Regions from separate parts of the Colwellia asteriadis genome, predicted to be linked through region 2. Evidence: predicted binding sites of a transcription regulator. Region 2 holds the regulator's gene; the other holds the start of a gene.
The links. The regulator NrdR, encoded in region 2, represses ribonucleotide reductase genes. The targets are predictions, from matches to a motif close to AAACACNANATNTNGTGTTT.
Positions count from the first base shown of each region.

Region 1: nrdA (class 1a ribonucleoside-diphosphate reductase subunit alpha) is a predicted target of NrdR. The motif match lies at 3,795-3,814, and genes of this name have one in related genera.

Region 1 is NZ_BAAAFA010000007.1:149,974-158,054, forward strand. It holds gene gyrA (DNA topoisomerase (ATP-hydrolyzing) subunit A) at 1-2,375, opposite strand, end outside; gene ubiG (bifunctional 2-polyprenyl-6-hydroxyphenol methylase/3-demethylubiquinol 3-O-methyltransferase UbiG) at 2,703-3,434, shown strand; gene nrdA (class 1a ribonucleoside-diphosphate reductase subunit alpha) at 3,999-6,269, shown strand; gene nrdB (class Ia ribonucleoside-diphosphate reductase subunit beta) at 6,360-7,490, shown strand; gene yfaE (class I ribonucleotide reductase maintenance protein YfaE) at 7,512-7,814, shown strand; gene ABD005_RS11335 (diguanylate cyclase) at 7,993-8,081, opposite strand, start outside.
Region 2 is NZ_BAAAFA010000001.1:141,409-149,489, reverse strand. It holds gene ABD005_RS00635 (ABC transporter permease) at 1-499, shown strand, start outside; gene ABD005_RS00630 (RNA polymerase sigma factor) at 554-1,147, shown strand; gene ABD005_RS00625 (hypothetical protein) at 1,147-1,791, shown strand; gene glyA (serine hydroxymethyltransferase) at 2,538-3,797, shown strand; gene nrdR (transcriptional regulator NrdR) at 3,945-4,409, shown strand; gene ribD (bifunctional diaminohydroxyphosphoribosylaminopyrimidine deaminase/5-amino-6-(5-phosphoribosylamino)uracil reductase RibD) at 4,687-5,910, shown strand; gene ABD005_RS00605 (riboflavin synthase) at 5,947-6,615, shown strand; gene ribB (3,4-dihydroxy-2-butanone-4-phosphate synthase) at 6,670-7,779, shown strand; gene ABD005_RS00595 (hypothetical protein) at 7,961-8,081, shown strand, end outside.

The DNA of each region.
Region 1 (8,081 bases), on a different contig from region 2:
ACCACACCTTTTGTTGCACGACTCTTCGCTGGATACTCAGCTAAATCTGTACGCTTACCAAAACCATTTTCAGTAATGGTTAAAATTGCACCGTCATTTTTAGGTACAATTAATGAAACAACTTTTTGGTTGCCTTCAAGCTTCATACCGCGAACACCAGTACCAGTACGGCCAATAGGTTTTAATGCCCAGCGCTGCTCACCTGTTTCAGGGTCAATCTTAATTTCACCTGTTTCGCTATCACGTACTTTTTCGTTAAAGCGAACCACTTTACCCTCATCAGAGAACAACATAATGTCGTTATTACCGTCGGTAATATCGACACCAATTAACGTATCGTCATCACGTAAGTTAAGCGCAATAATGCCGTTAGCACGTTGATTAGAGTACGCATCTAAACGTGTTTTCTTCACTGTACCTGAAGCCGTTGCCATCACAATATATTTATCTTCAGCATATTCACGTACTGGTAAAATAGCAGTAATACGTTCGTCAGCTTCTAATGGTAAAATATTTACAATCGGTCGACCACGAGCTGTTCTACTTGCTAACGGTAATTGGAAAACCTTCAACCAGTATAATTTACCGCGATCTGAGAAACATAAAATTGTGTCGTGAGTATTGGCAATTAATAAACGCTCGATGAAGTCTTCTTCTTTCATCTTAGTTGCTGCTTTACCTTTACCACCGCGACGCTGCGCTTGATAATCACTTAACACTTGATATTTTACATAACCTTCATGGGATAAAGTTACTACAACATCTTCTTCACAAATTAAATCTTCTAACGATAAATCATGTGAAGCATTGGTAATTTCTGTACGACGTTCATCACCAAACTCATCACGAATGGCAATAAGCTCTTCACAAATAACTTCCATTAAGCGTGCTGGTGTTGCCAATATATGCATTAATTCAGCAATAAGATCTAATAACGCTTTATATTCGCTAAGAATTTTTTCATGTTCCATGCCTGACAGTTTGTATAACTGTAAGTCTACAATTGCCTTGGCCTGCTCAGCTGTTAAGTAATATAAACCGTCTCTAATACCATATTCTGGCTCTAACCATTCAGGTCGAGCTGCATCATTACCAGCGGCACTTAACATTTCAGCAACATTGCCTAATTGCCAACCTTGCGCAATAAGCTTTTCTTCTGATTCTTTACGGTTACTTGAGCTCTTAATTAATTCAATAATTGGATCAATATTCGCTAAAGCAATCGATAAACCTTCTAAGATATGAGCACGCTCACGTGCTTTTCTTAATTCGAAGATAGTACGACGAGTAACCACTTCACGACGGTGTAAAACAAACGCCTCTAACATTTCTTTTAGATTAAATATTTTTGGCTGGCCATTAGTTAATGCCACCATATTTAAGCCAAATGAAACTTGCATTTGTGTAAGTTTATACAGGTTATTTAAAACAACCTCTCCTACTTCACCGCGTTTCACTTCAATAACCATACGCATACCGTCTTTATCAGACTCGTCACGTAATGCTGAAATACCTTCAAGGCGTTTTTCTTTAACAAGATCAGCCATTTTTTCAATTAGGCGAGCTTTGTTTACTTGATAAGGTAATTCATGAACAATAATGGTTTCTTTACCTGAAGTTTCATTAACTTCAATTTCTGCGCGGGCACGAATTTTTATTTTACCACGACCCGTACGGTAAGCTTCTTCGATACCAGCACGACCACTGATAATACCTGAGGTTGGAAAATCAGGACCTGGAATGTGCTCTAATAATTCTTCGAAAGTGATATCACTATTTTCAATTAACGCTAAACAGCCATTAATGACTTCGGTTAAATTGTGCGGTGGAATATTGGTAGCCATACCAACAGCAATACCGGAAGTACCATTAACAAGTAAATTAGGTATACGTGTTGGCATAACCGCAGGAATAAATTCTGTGCCATCATAGTTAGGTACAAAATCCACCGTCTCTTTATCTAAATCAGCTAAAATTGAGTGAGCAATTTTAGCCATTCTAATTTCGGTATAACGCATTGCCGCAGCGCTATCACCATCGACAGAGCCAAAGTTACCTTGGCCATCAACCAACATATATCTTAAGGAGAAAGGTTGAGCCATGCGAACAATGGTATCATAAACAGCGGTATCGCCATGAGGATGGTATTTACCAATAACATCACCAACAACACGTGCTGATTTTTTATAAGCTTTATTCCAGTCGTTGCCTAAAACATCCATGGCAAAAAGTACACGACGATGTACAGGCTTTAGCCCATCACGAACATCAGGCAAAGCACGCCCAACAATTACGCTCATCGCATAGTCTAAATAAGAGGTTTTCAGTTCATCTTCAATATTAACTGGAACTATTTGTTTGGCCAGATCGGTCATAAATCGATGGTATCCCTTAACTAAATTCTTTCGTTTAAAAGTATCTTTATTATTAATAAAGCGTTATTTAAACAATATTTTAAATATTTTTTATTGTTATATTAATTATTGCTATATAAACAGATTAAAAAAGTAATCAACGCGGCATGTTAGCATAGAATTGGTTAATGCCATACTGCTTTTATTCTATGGTTTTTATCGCTGTTGTAAACCTTTTTTAAAGTGAATATAAAAGCATCAATCTATGAGTTATCTTGATCTATTTGCTTTGTTTAAAAAGTAGTTTCGTTTAGACTTAAGATAAATTATCTTAATACTTTTTCCATCATGACTGAAACTACTCCGCACTTAAATGTAAATCACGAAGAAATAGCAAAATTTGAAAAAGTCGCCAGCCAATGGTGGGATGTAAATGGCGACTTTAAGCCCTTACATCAAATTAACCCGTTAAGAGTGCAATTTATTAATCAACATATCGCTGAAGTATCTACTAACGGCTTATTTGATAAAACAGCCATCGATGTCGGTTGCGGTGGCGGGATCTTAACAGAGTCTCTTGCTAAACTTGGCGCTAATGTAACGGGAATAGATATGGGGGCCGAGCCGCTTAATGTTGCAAAACTTCATGCGTTAGAAGCAGGCTTATCAATTGACTACCAAAAAATAACAGCCGAAGAAAAAGCACAACAAAGCCCACAAAGTTATGATGTTGTCACCTGTATGGAGATGCTTGAACATGTTCCAGACCCAGCCTCGATAATAAATGCTTGTGCTGCTTTAGTTAAACCCGGTGGTTTAGTTTTTTTCTCGACGCTTAATAAAAGCATTAAAGCTTACCTACTTGCTATTGTGGCCGCAGAAAAGCTATTCAAATTAGTACCTGATGGTACCCATGACCACGATAAGTTTATTCGACCTTCTCAATTAATAACTTGGGCAGAGTCATTTGAATTACAATGTATAGATGCCGCAGGTATTCATTACAATCCCATAACTCAAAACCATAAGCTAATACCGTCTTTAGATGTGAACTATATATTGTGTTGTAAAAAGCTTTAATCGCTTACTACATAAAAATAAAATGCGATAGACAGTGAAATTATATAAATGTTCTATTTACAGGCAACTTGTCTAAACAATAACCGCCTATCGCAATAAATTATATTAGATTGAATTATAAGACTATTTTATTTTTCAATTGAATAATTGCAATTCAAGATAAAAATATTTTTTTGCAAATAAAAGTAATAATTTTTTTAAAAATAATCGTTGCTTTTACTAAATAACTAAATCAAATTGCGGTACTAGGTTAGTTAACACTAACACGGTTTTTAACAGCAAAAACCTATGTCAAAATCAACAGTTTTTATCTCTTGCAAAAACAGCCAAACCTCATTATCTTGTGTTTGTAATTATAAAAAACCCTAGATATTGTGCATTCTCTGCTCAGCTGTTATTTTGTACTCCTCTTCTCATGCGTGATTTTTCAAGCATGATTTATAAGGACAACGCGTAGGTTTTTTTATTCGGGAGCTGCTAACGATAAGTTGTTCACTTCAACATTCATCTTACTAGCTAAAACAACTTGGCAGATAATAACAATAATCGCTTTACAGGTACTTCATGACAAATAAAATTTTTGTAACCAAACGCAATGGCGAAAAAGAGCCTATTGACCTAGAAAAAATTCACCGTGTTATTGCTTGGGCAGCTGAAGGACTTGAACAAGTTTCAGTATCACAAGTTGAATTAAAATCACACATTCAGTTTTACGACGGTATAAAAACCGAAGATATTCATGAAACTATTATTAAAGCTGCTGCTGATTTAATTTCTGAAGAGTCTCCAGATTACCAATATTTATCTGCCCGATTAGCCGTTTTCCACCTTCGTAAAAAAGCCTACGGTCAGTTTGAGCCGCCAAAGCTTTACGACCATGTGGTGAACTTGGTTGAACTAGGGAAATATGATGCTCACTTACTGAATGATTATAACCAAGCTGACTTTGAAAAAATGGAAGCCTTTTTAGATCATAGTCGTGATCTGACTTTTAGTTATGCTGCCGTAAAACAGCTAGAAGGTAAGTATTTAGTACAAAACCGTGTAAATGGCAAAATATATGAAAGCGCACAGTTTTTATATCTACTGGTTTCTGCTTGTTTATTTGCAAAGTACCCAGCAGAAAAAAGATTAACTTACGTTGAAAACTTTTATCACGCAATATCACAATTTAAAATATCATTACCTACGCCAATTATGGCGGGTGTAAGAACCCCTACTCGTCAATTTTCATCTTGTGTGCTTATTGAATGTGGTGATAGCTTAGATTCAATTAATGCCACATCAAGCGCTATTGTTAAGTATGTTTCTCAACGTGCTGGTATTGGTGTAAACGCAGGTAGAATTCGCGCGTTGGGTAGTTCTATTCGTAATGGTGAAGCTTTCCATACTGGCTGTATTCCATTTTACAAATTATTCCAAACTGCCGTGAAAAGTTGCTCTCAAGGTGGTGTTCGTGGTGGAGCAGCAACGTTATTTTACCCGTTATGGCATTTAGAAGTTGAAAGTTTACTGGTACTTAAAAACAACCGCGGAGTTGAAGAAAACCGTGTTCGCCATTTAGATTATGGTGTTCAGTTTAACAAACTGATGTATCAACGTTTAATTCAAGGCGGCTCGATTACCCTTTTCAGCCCAAGTGATGTACCTGGTTTATATGACGCGTTTTTCGAAGATCAAGATAAGTTTGAAGCATTATATGTTCAATATGAAAATGACGACTCTATTCGTAAAAAGCGTATTAAAGCCATAGAGCTATTCACTCTTTTTGCACAAGAACGTGCAAGTACAGGCCGTATTTATTTACAAAACGTAGATCACTGTAATACGCATAGCCCATTTGAGCCAACTAAAGCCGCTATTCGTCAAAGTAATTTATGTTTAGAAATTGCTCTGCCGACTAAGCCAATGAATGACATTAATGATGCAGAAGGTGAAATCGCCCTATGTACATTGTCAGCCTTTAATTTAGGCGCTATTGACTCTCTTGATGAGCTAGAAGGTTTAGCTGACTTAGCTGTTAGAGCACTTGATTGTTTACTTGACTATCAAGACTACCCTATTGCAGCAGCACAAAGCGCGAGCATGGCACGTAGAACTTTAGGTATAGGTGTTATTAACTACGCCTATTACTTAGCTAAAAATGGTCTTTATTACTCAAATGGTAGTGCCAACAACTTAACTCACCGAACTTTTGAAGCGATTCAATATTACTTACTTAAAGCAAGTAATGAATTAGCTAAAGAGCAAGGTCCTTGCCCTAAGTTTGATGAAACACGTTTATCTCAAGGTATTTTACCTATTGATACTTATAAACGTAGCATTGACACTATTACTGGTGAGCCACTTCATCTTGATTGGGAAACGTTGCGAGAGAGCATTAAAAAATACGGTGTACGTAACTCAACGGTATCAGCATTAATGCCATCAGAAACCTCATCACAAATATCTAATGCTACCAATGGTATTGAGCCACCACGCGGGCTTATTAGCATTAAAGCAAGTAAAGATGGTGTCCTGAAACAAGTTGTTCCTGAATACGAAAAGTTAAAAGATAACTACGAATTACTGTGGAACATTCCGAACAATCAGGGCTACATAGAGCTTATTGGTATTATGCAAAAGTTTGTCGATCAAACTATTTCTGCTAACACTAATTACGATCCTTCAAAATTTGAAGGAGGAAAAGTCCCTGTTAAACAAATACTACAAGACATTTTAACCGCTTATAAATTTGGTGTAAAAACCATGTATTATCATAACACTCGAGACGGTGCGAATGATGACGTAGAAGCTGAAGATGATGACTGTGCTGGCGGCGCTTGTAAGATATAGCAAGCTAATTACTTTATACTAATAAAAATAAGGCCTAACCTAATCGTTAGGCCTTAGTGACTACAACTGTAGTACCGCAAGGAATGAAAAATGACGTATACAACGTTTAATCAAACACCCAATAACGCCCTACTTGAGCCAATGTTTCTTGGTAATAGTGTCAATGTATCTCGCTATGATCAACAACGTTATAGTGCTTTTGAAAAGTTAATAGAGAAACAACTTTCATTTTTTTGGCGTCCAGAAGAAGTTGATGTTTCTAAAGATAGAGCTGATTGGCAGAGCTTAACAGAGTCTGAAAAGCACATTTTCATCTCTAACCTTAAGTATCAAACCTTACTCGACTCTATGGCTGCACGCTCAGTAAATGCGGTATTATTGCCACTAGTTTCGTTACCTGAAATAGAAACTTGGGTTGAAACATGGGCATTTAGTGAAACTATTCACTCTCGCTCTTATACGCACATACTGCGTAACTTATTTACTAACCCGGGTGAAGTTTTTGACGATATTATTGTCAATCCAGCTATTTTAAAGCGTGCAAGTAGTATTGCTAAATACTTTGATGATGTGATCCTCACAACACAATTACTTCAGTCACAAGGTGAAGGTAGTTACGAGGTTGAAGGTAGAACTATTGAAGTAAACACACGTAAGTTAAAAGAGCGTTTATATTTAGCGGTATGTTCTGTGAATGCGCTTGAAGCAATTCGTTTTTACGTAAGTTTTGCTTGCTCGTTTGCTTTCGCAGAAAGAGAGTTACTCGAAGGCAATGCTAAAATAATAAAGCTAATTGCACGCGATGAAGCCTTACATTTAACCGGTACGCAGCATATATTGAACAACTGGCTTTCAGGTAAAGATGACCCTGAAATGCAAGTCATTAGTCAAGAGCTACGTAGTGAAGGTTTGCAAATATTCTTGGATGTGGTTGAACAAGAAAAAGAATGGGCGCAATACTTATTTAAAGATGGCTCAATGATTGGCCTAAATGCAGAAATACTTAATCAATACATTGAGTACATTTCTAATCAGCGCTTAATGGCGATAGGTTTTGAGACTCAATTCAATATAAAAAGTAACCCGTTACCATGGATGAACTCGTACCTGGTCAGTGATAATGTACAAGTTGCTCCTCAAGAGACTGAAATATCAAGTTATTTGGTTGGTCAGGTTGACTCCTCTGTACATGCTGATGACTTTAACAATTTTGATTTGTAATCACTTTTTTCTATGTCAATAATGAGCGAAGCTTCCTCAAAGACTGTAAGTACATCTGCTCCTAATTCACCACTTGAAATATCGGTTCAAGAAAAAAAGGTTTGCTATCAACAAGAGCAAACCTTACTTGAATCACTCGAGCAAGCCAATGTGGAAGTACATTTTCATTGTCGAGATGGCTTTTGTGGAGCATGTCGAGTAAAGCTTAACTCAGGTGAAATATGTTATCCCCAAGGCGAGCCTCTCGCCTTTATTGGTGAAAATGAAATATTGCCTTGTTGTTGTATTCCTATCACGAATATTAGTATTACTATTGATGAGTAACGAATAAGCCTAAGCTCAGGATAATAGGTTCACTTGCAATAGACTCGCTATTGATGCAAAGATCCACCTTGCTAGTACTGAAAATTTCTATCTAGAGGGATACCTGAATTATTATTTTAATATTAGTACGTTATTAAATCTCTTAACCCGAGTTCGGGTTAATAAGTATTCGTTTAACTTAACCTTCTAATACTAAACTCTTTTTAATACTTGTCATTACCTTTGTAAATTCTAATGATAATTCATGGAGTAAAGTAGCTAATATAT
Region 2 (8,081 bases):
AAAAATAGTGCTTGCTAAGCTCATTAGTGCTGCCACTATTTCTCTTATTGGTGTTGTGCTTATTTTAGTGTTGACATCGGTGTCTGTCGGCTTTGTCGATCTAACCAAGGTTGGTGCTACCTTTAGTTTAGGCTTATCAACCGTGGTAACTTTATTGATATTATTATTACCTATTTGTTTATTTGCCTCAGCAGCCCAATTGTTTCTTGCTTTTCAAAGTAAAAGTTTTAAAGAAGCACAGTCAACGGTAAGTATTGTTATAGGTATTCCTGCGATAATTCCTTTTGCTATGATGATGATGGATGACAGACCGCAATGGTTAGACTGGATGCCTATTTCGGGTCAGTCATTGATCATGGAAGATATCTTTAAAGGCGTTGATGTTAATTGGTTAGCTGTGCTGGCTACCAGTGGCGTTACCTTAGCGATTACTGCTGCATTGGTACTCTCACTGGCTAAAAAGCTTAAATCAGAAAAAGTGGTTATGGCACTGAGCTAGTTTTAGTGAAATAGGTATTTATTACTGCGCTTAGCTGAACTTAGGAGGAATAATATGTTAAATTCTTGTGAAAATATATTATTAGCTCCTAAGTTCTTTGATGCTAATGCCAAAATTTATTGCAGTAAGGGTAAAAATTTGAAACATCAAGCGCTGTTTGTTCAATGGATGACGGAGCATGAAAAGCTGCTACGTCATATTATTACAGGCTTTGAAGCGAAACCGGCGATTCAAGATGAATTATTTCAAGATATAGCACTCAATATATGGCGTGCTTTACCTAGTTTTAGGCAAGACTCAGCGGTGAAAACTTTTGTTGCTCGTATTGCTCATAATATTCTAGCGACCCATGTTGCCAAAGCGGTAAAAACGATTAAAACCGAGCAAGATCTTAATGATCTTCCAGCCGAGTTTGAAAAAGATCATCACCAACCAACACCTTATCAAGCATTAGATCAAAATCAGCGTCAGCAAAAGCTTGCCAATGCCATTAGGCAGTTAAAGCTAGAGCAACAGCAGGTTATTACCCTAGCGCTTGAGGGCATGAGTTATCAAGAAATAGCTGATGTATTAACCATTACTCCTAATTTAGCTGGTGTACGTTTACAACGTGCTAAAGCCGCTTTAGCACTATTATTGGAGGCTTAATGAATAACGAGCAACCACCAAAAAAACAAAACCAGCACCATAACGACTCACCGCAAACAAATGCTGATGACTTTGATGCTTCAACATCGCCGATGCTAGATGAGCAATGGTTGAGTTTAACGCAAGACTGGCAAGAACAATCATTTGAAAAAACCGATATGAACGCACTGGTTAAGCAAACTAAACGACGTACTTATTGGGCTAAATCTTTATTAGTGCTTGATGTTATTAGTACGCTATTCATCTTTGCTATGTTCGTCTATGGCTACTTTAACGACGTTTGGTCAACAGCAACCCAAGTGTTTTTATTGGGTAGTGGGATTGGTTCAAGTATTTATGTTTATTACGAGTTTAAAATTCGCTTAAATACTTGGCAGAAAAACTGTGGTAGTCCAGAAAAGGCACTTGAAAATGCGATTGCTAGTTGTCAGTCGTCAATTAGTTATATCAAGCTAATCAAGTACAGTTTTTGGGCGATGCTGCCTATTATGAATTATTATTTTTATATTGCTTCGCAAGAGTTTGAGAAATCGCCATGGCCGCCGTTTATCGTTGTCAATTCATTGATTGTTATTATATGGCTTGTCACCCATGTCTTTCATAAAAAACGTTTAAAAGAGCTGTCATTATTGACTAAGCTCTAGTAGCAAGTGTGATTTAGTTGTTAGCCAAAGCTTGCTTAAAATAATTAACCTGAACTCGGTTGAAGAGATATTTAACAAATTGAAATATCAGCAAAAATTACTTTTATGAACCTCTAGCTTGATAGTTTTTCTTCTTTTCATATGATAAGCAAGGTAAATTTCGCGTCAATAGCTGGCCTATTGCAAGTAAATTTAACGAAGAAGTTAGGAAAATTAGCTGCTAGAGAAACATTTATTAAGCCGAGCTCAGGTTAGTTAAGCGCTGTGTATACCCGTTACCATTCAAGCGGCATATTTTAGAGCGCTTGAGTCATTTCAATTCAAGGCGCTTTAAATGCAACGGGTATAAGTATTGATAACTTTGCAGCGCTTTTTTACTCTTGAGAAAAATTCATCTAGTTATTAATATTTTGCACTTTACATGCTAAATTTGAAACAAACGGTTTTAAATTTTGTTTTTTATTATTGTTTTTGTTTTATGTTCGGTGTATCTTGTTTTTGTTAATTTATTGTCTGTTTGCCTTTAAAGGTGAAAGCTTTCAGTGAACTTTTACTCGTTAGTACTTAATAGTTTCAGCTATAAAACAGCGTAAAATGCACTAAAGCTGCCGTGTTTTGTCGTGTACTTTTTGACAAATTTGAGGCAAAATACCGCCACTAATTTTTATATGCTCTAGTTAACTATTGCTTAGCCAATAATAGAGTGTGGTTTACAGCCTTGGGCTGAAATACTTAAGGAAAAAAACATGTTTACACGTGATATGAATATTGCCGATTTTGATCCAGAACTTTATCAAGCAATGACCAATGAAGTTGTGCGTCAAGAAGAGCATATTGAATTAATTGCATCTGAAAACTACTGTAGCCCGCGCGTTCTTGAAGCTCAAGGTTCACAGTTAACTAACAAATATGCTGAAGGTTACCCAGGTAAGCGTTATTACGGTGGTTGTGAGTATGTTGATATTGCTGAACAATTAGCGATTGACCGTGCTAAAGAATTATTCGGTGCCACTTACGCTAACGTACAGCCTCATGCTGGTTCACAAGCCAACGCTGCTGTTTTTCAAGCATTAGTATCTCCAGGTGGTAAAGTGTTAGGTATGAGCTTAGCGCATGGCGGTCACTTAACACACGGTGCAAGTGTAAGCTTTTCAGGTAAATCATACGAAGCCTTTCAATATGGCTTACACCCAGAAACTGGCGATATAGATTACGAAGAGTTAGAACGTCTTGCTCATGAGCACAAACCAGAAATGATCATTGGTGGTTTCTCTGCGTTTTCAGGTGTTGTTGATTGGGCGCGTATGCGTAAAATCGCTGACGCTGTTGGTGCTTACTTCTTCGTAGATATGGCTCACGTTGCTGGTTTAATTGCTGCAGGTTTATACCCTAACCCAGTACCACACGCGCATGTGGTAACCACAACCACACATAAAACATTAGCAGGCCCACGTGGCGGTTTAATTGTTTCTGCGTGTGATGATGAAGCTATTTACAAAAAACTAAACAGTGCTGTTTTCCCTGGTGGTCAAGGTGGCCCATTAATGCACATTATCGCGGCGAAAGCGGTAGCATTTAAAGAAGCATTAGCACCAGAGTTTAAAGCATATCAACAAAATGTTTTAAATAACGCTAAAGCGATGGTTGCCGTATTACAAGAACGTGGTTACAAAGTTGTTTCTAACAGCACTGAAAACCACTTATTGTTACTTGATTTAATCGATAAAGATATTACTGGTAAAGACGCTGATGCCGCGTTAGGTAAAGCTCACATCACAGTAAACAAAAACTCAGTGCCAAATGATCCTCGCTCTCCATTTGTTACTTCAGGTCTTCGTTTAGGTACTCCAGCAATCACACGTCGTGGTTTTGGTATTGAAGAAACTAAAGCATTAACAACATGGATTTGTGACATTCTTGACGACATTAACGATGAAAGCGTAATTACTCGTGTACAAGGTCAAGTTAAAGAGTTGTGTACTAAGTTCCCTGTTTATCAAAAATAATTGAAAGTAACGGATAAATTTTTACTTTTGTAATAGAATGGTCGCCTAGAGCGGCCATTTTTTTGCCTAAAAACCTTGCGTTAAATTTTTGCAAAAGTCGGTAATAATCATCATGGCTGTTGAGCGCTTATTTTATTGAGGTAAACCATGTACTGTCCATTTTGCACTGCAACTGATACCAAAGTGATAGATTCACGCTTAGTTGCTGATGGCCATCAAATACGACGTCGCCGAGAATGCTTAGCTTGTCATGAGCGTTATACAACCTTTGAAACGGCTGAGTTAGTTATGCCGCGTATTATTAAACGTGATGGTAGTCGTGAGCCGTTCAATGAAGATAAAATGCGTAGTGGTTTAGTGCGAGCATTAGAAAAGCGCCCAGTTAGTACCGAGCAGGTTGAGTTATCTATTAATAAGCTAAAATCTCAACTTAGAGCAACCGGTGAGCGTGAAGTAACCAGTGAAATGTTGGGTAAGTTAATTATGGCGCAGCTAAAAGAGCTAGATAAAGTTGCCTATTTACGTTTCGCATCGGTGTACTTATCGTTTGAAGATATTAGTGAGTTTGCAGATGAAATTGCCCGCTTAGGTCGAGAAAAAAAGACTAAATAATTAATAACTAACCTGAACTCGGTTTAAGAAGTATTTAACAAATTGAAATATCAGCAAAAATTATTCTTCAGAATCTCTAGCTTGATAGTTTTGCTTCTTTTCATATGATAAGCAAGGTAAATTTCGCGTCAATAGCTGGCCTATTGCAAGTAAATTTAACGAAGAAGTTAGGAAAAATAGCTGCTAGAGAAACATTTGTTAAGCCGAGCTCAGGTTAACTAACTCATTGATAATAAGTTAGTGTGTTTGACGCCAATTAAACTTAAGAGACAATATTGTGACAGTAGCCCTGGTTACACCAAAACATGAATTTACCTTAGAAGATCATCAATTTATGGCAAGAGCCATAGAATTGGCGAAAAAAGGCCATTACACCGTATCGCCTAATCCTAGGGTAGGTTGTGTGTTAGTAAGTCAAGGTAAAATCATTGGTGAAGGCTATCATCAAAAAGCAGGCGAAGGTCATGCTGAAGTGAACGCCATTCGCGATGCAAAGCAGAAAAACCCGACGTTAATTAAAGGGGCAACCGCCTATGTTACGCTTGAGCCTTGTAGTCATTTTGGTCGTACGCCACCCTGTGCGCAAGGGTTAATTGATGTTGGCGTGAGCAAAGTTATCTCAGCTATGGTTGATCCTAATCCGCAAGTTTCAGGTAACGGTATTGCTATGTTGGCACAAGCGGGAATAGAAACTCAATCTGGTTTATTAGAAGCTGCTGCACGCGCACTTAATGTTGGTTTTATTAAAAAAATGACCACAACTCTGCCTTTCGTACGCTGTAAATTAGCGGCAAGCCTTGATGGCAAAACCGCAATGCACAGCGGTGAAAGTAAGTGGATCACCCAAGGTGCTGCGCGAAAAGATGTACAACGGTTAAGAGCTCAAAGTTGTGCCATTATTACAGGCTGTGACTCTATTATTACCGATAATGCTAAAATGACAGTGCGTTATAGTGAGCTAGGTGAATTACAAAAAAGCTACCCTGAAGATAAACTTCGTCAGCCTTTACGTGTGGTAATCGATAGTCAAAACCGTTTAACACCAGAGCTAGCATTTTTTCAACAGCCGTCCCCGATATTAATCATTAGAACTGAACTTGAAAACTTACGCACTTGGCCTCATTATGTTGAACAGGTACAAGTGACTTCAGTAAAAGAGAGCAATACAGACAACAATACAGACAACAATACGACTAAGGTCGATTTAAAAGCACTACTTGCTTTATTGGCAACGCGTGGTATCAATGATGTTTTACTTGAGTCTGGTGCTAGGCTTGCAGGTGCTTTTTTTGAACAAAACTTAGTCGATGAATTAATTTTATACCAAGCGCCTAAATTGTTAGGTGGTGATGGCAAAAACTTAGTGGAAATGCCAAGTATTACTGAATTAGCAAAAACTAAGCAATTATCGATCAACGAAGTGGTTATGGTTGGTGCAGATATTCGTATTACTGCAAAGGTAAATAGCGCTAATAATACAGCTAGCAATACTCATCATTAATATCGTAACTAATAAATTTAACCTTAGAGAATAACCATGTTTACAGGAATTATCGAAGCCGTTGGCACTATTAAAGCCATCAACATTAACGCACAAGGTGCGCGTATTGACATTGCGACCAATAGTTTAGATATGAGTGATGTTAAACTAGGTGACTCTATTGCCACTAATGGTATTTGTTTAACGGTGGTTGCTTTTCAATCTGCAGCAGAGCAGGGCAGTTTTAGTGCTGACGTGTCGAATGAAACACTTAAGCGCACCGGTTTTGGACATTACCAAGTTGGAAAAGCCGTTAACTTAGAAAAAGCGATGTTAGCAAGTACACGCTTTGGTGGTCATATGGTTTCTGGCCATGTTGACGGTGTTAGCGAAATTTTATCAATAACCAATAACGGTAACAGCTGGGAATACTGGCTCAGTATGCCAAGTGAGCTTAGCCATTATATTGCTGAAAAAGGCTCGGTAACCGTTGATGGTACTAGCTTAACGGTTAATAGTTTGGCTGCAGGTAAATTCCGTTTAACTATTGTGCCGCACACGGTGAAAGAAACGGTTTTTAGTGAGTATAAAATTGGCAGTAAAGTTAACTTAGAAGTTGACCTCATTGCGCGTTACTTAGAGCGTTTGCTCACTAAAGAAGTGACTACTGAGCCTGTTTCAAATATTAGCGAAAGCATGTTGCAAAAAGCCGGGTTTATTAAATAACCTACTTGTACCACTAACTTAATAATCAATTAACTAACGATCATAGAGACAATAATGAACTTAAATACCCCACAAGAAATAATCAATGATATTGCTTTAGGTAAAATGGTTATTTTAATGGACGATGAAGACAGGGAAAATGAAGGCGACTTCATTATGGCTGCTGAAAAGGTAACGCCAGCAGCGATTAACTTTATGGCAACTCATGGTCGTGGTTTGATTTGTATGCCGATGAGCAGAGAAAAATGTGAAACATTAAAGCTGCCATTAATGGTCGATAAAAATGACGCGCAATTTAGTACCAACTTTACCGTATCTATTGAAGCGGCAACAGGTGTTACTACAGGTATTTCTGCTGCCGATAGAGCAACGACAGTGCTTGCGGCAGCCAATGCTAATGCCACACACCTTGATATTGTACAACCAGGTCATATCTTCCCGTTAATTGCTAAAGATGGCGGCGTATTAAATCGCGCAGGCCACACTGAAGCCGGTGTTGATTTAGCGCGTATGGCAGGTTTTGAGTCAGCGGCTGTTATCGTTGAAATCTTAAATGAAGACGGCACTATGGCGCGTCGTAACGACTTAGAAGTTATTGCGCAAAAGCATGATATTAAAATGGGCACAATTGCCGACTTAATTGAATTTAGAAATGCGACAGAAACCACTATTGAGCGTGTTTCACAATGTAAATTACCTACGGCGTTTGGTGAGTTTGACCTAACCGTATTTAAAGATACCATTGATGGACAAGCACACTTTGCGCTAACGAAAGGTGATATTAACCCTGAAGAGCCCACTTTAGTACGCGTTCATTTAGAAAATACCTTTAGAGATTTATTATTCAGCCAGCGTGAAAGCGTAGCAACTTGGCCAATGGCAAGTGCTTTAGAGCGTATAGGTAAAGAAGGTGGCGTTTTAGTATTATTAGGTAAGCATGAATCACCAACTGAGTTAATTAACCTAGTTGAAAAATACGCTAAGATTGATGCTGGTGAAACGGTAAAAGAAATTAATCGTCATGTTGGTTCACGTAATGTTGGTGTTGGCTCGCAAATTCTAGCCAACTTAGGTGTAAGTAAAATGCGCTTGTTAAGCTCACAAACTAAATATCACTCGTTATCTGGTTTTGGTCTTGAAGTGGTTGAATATATTGCCGACTAGCACTTTATTAAAACTTAAATACAAGCTGATAATACTCAGTAATATTAAGTAACCTGAACTCAGGTTAAGTAAATAAAGTTAAATGCCCTGAAATATCAGGGCATTTTTTATTGAAAACTTGCGCATTGCGCGATATCTCTTTAACTTATCCGTTGTTTAAATTTTTATCTTAAGGGTCATTATGAAGTTTCTCTCTAGCTTAACCGCAGTTTTGTTATTACAAAGCGCTAGCACTTATGCTGCTCAAACCACTCCAACATTACAGCCAGGTCTTAGCATTGAAGAGTTACGTTTTAGTGAAG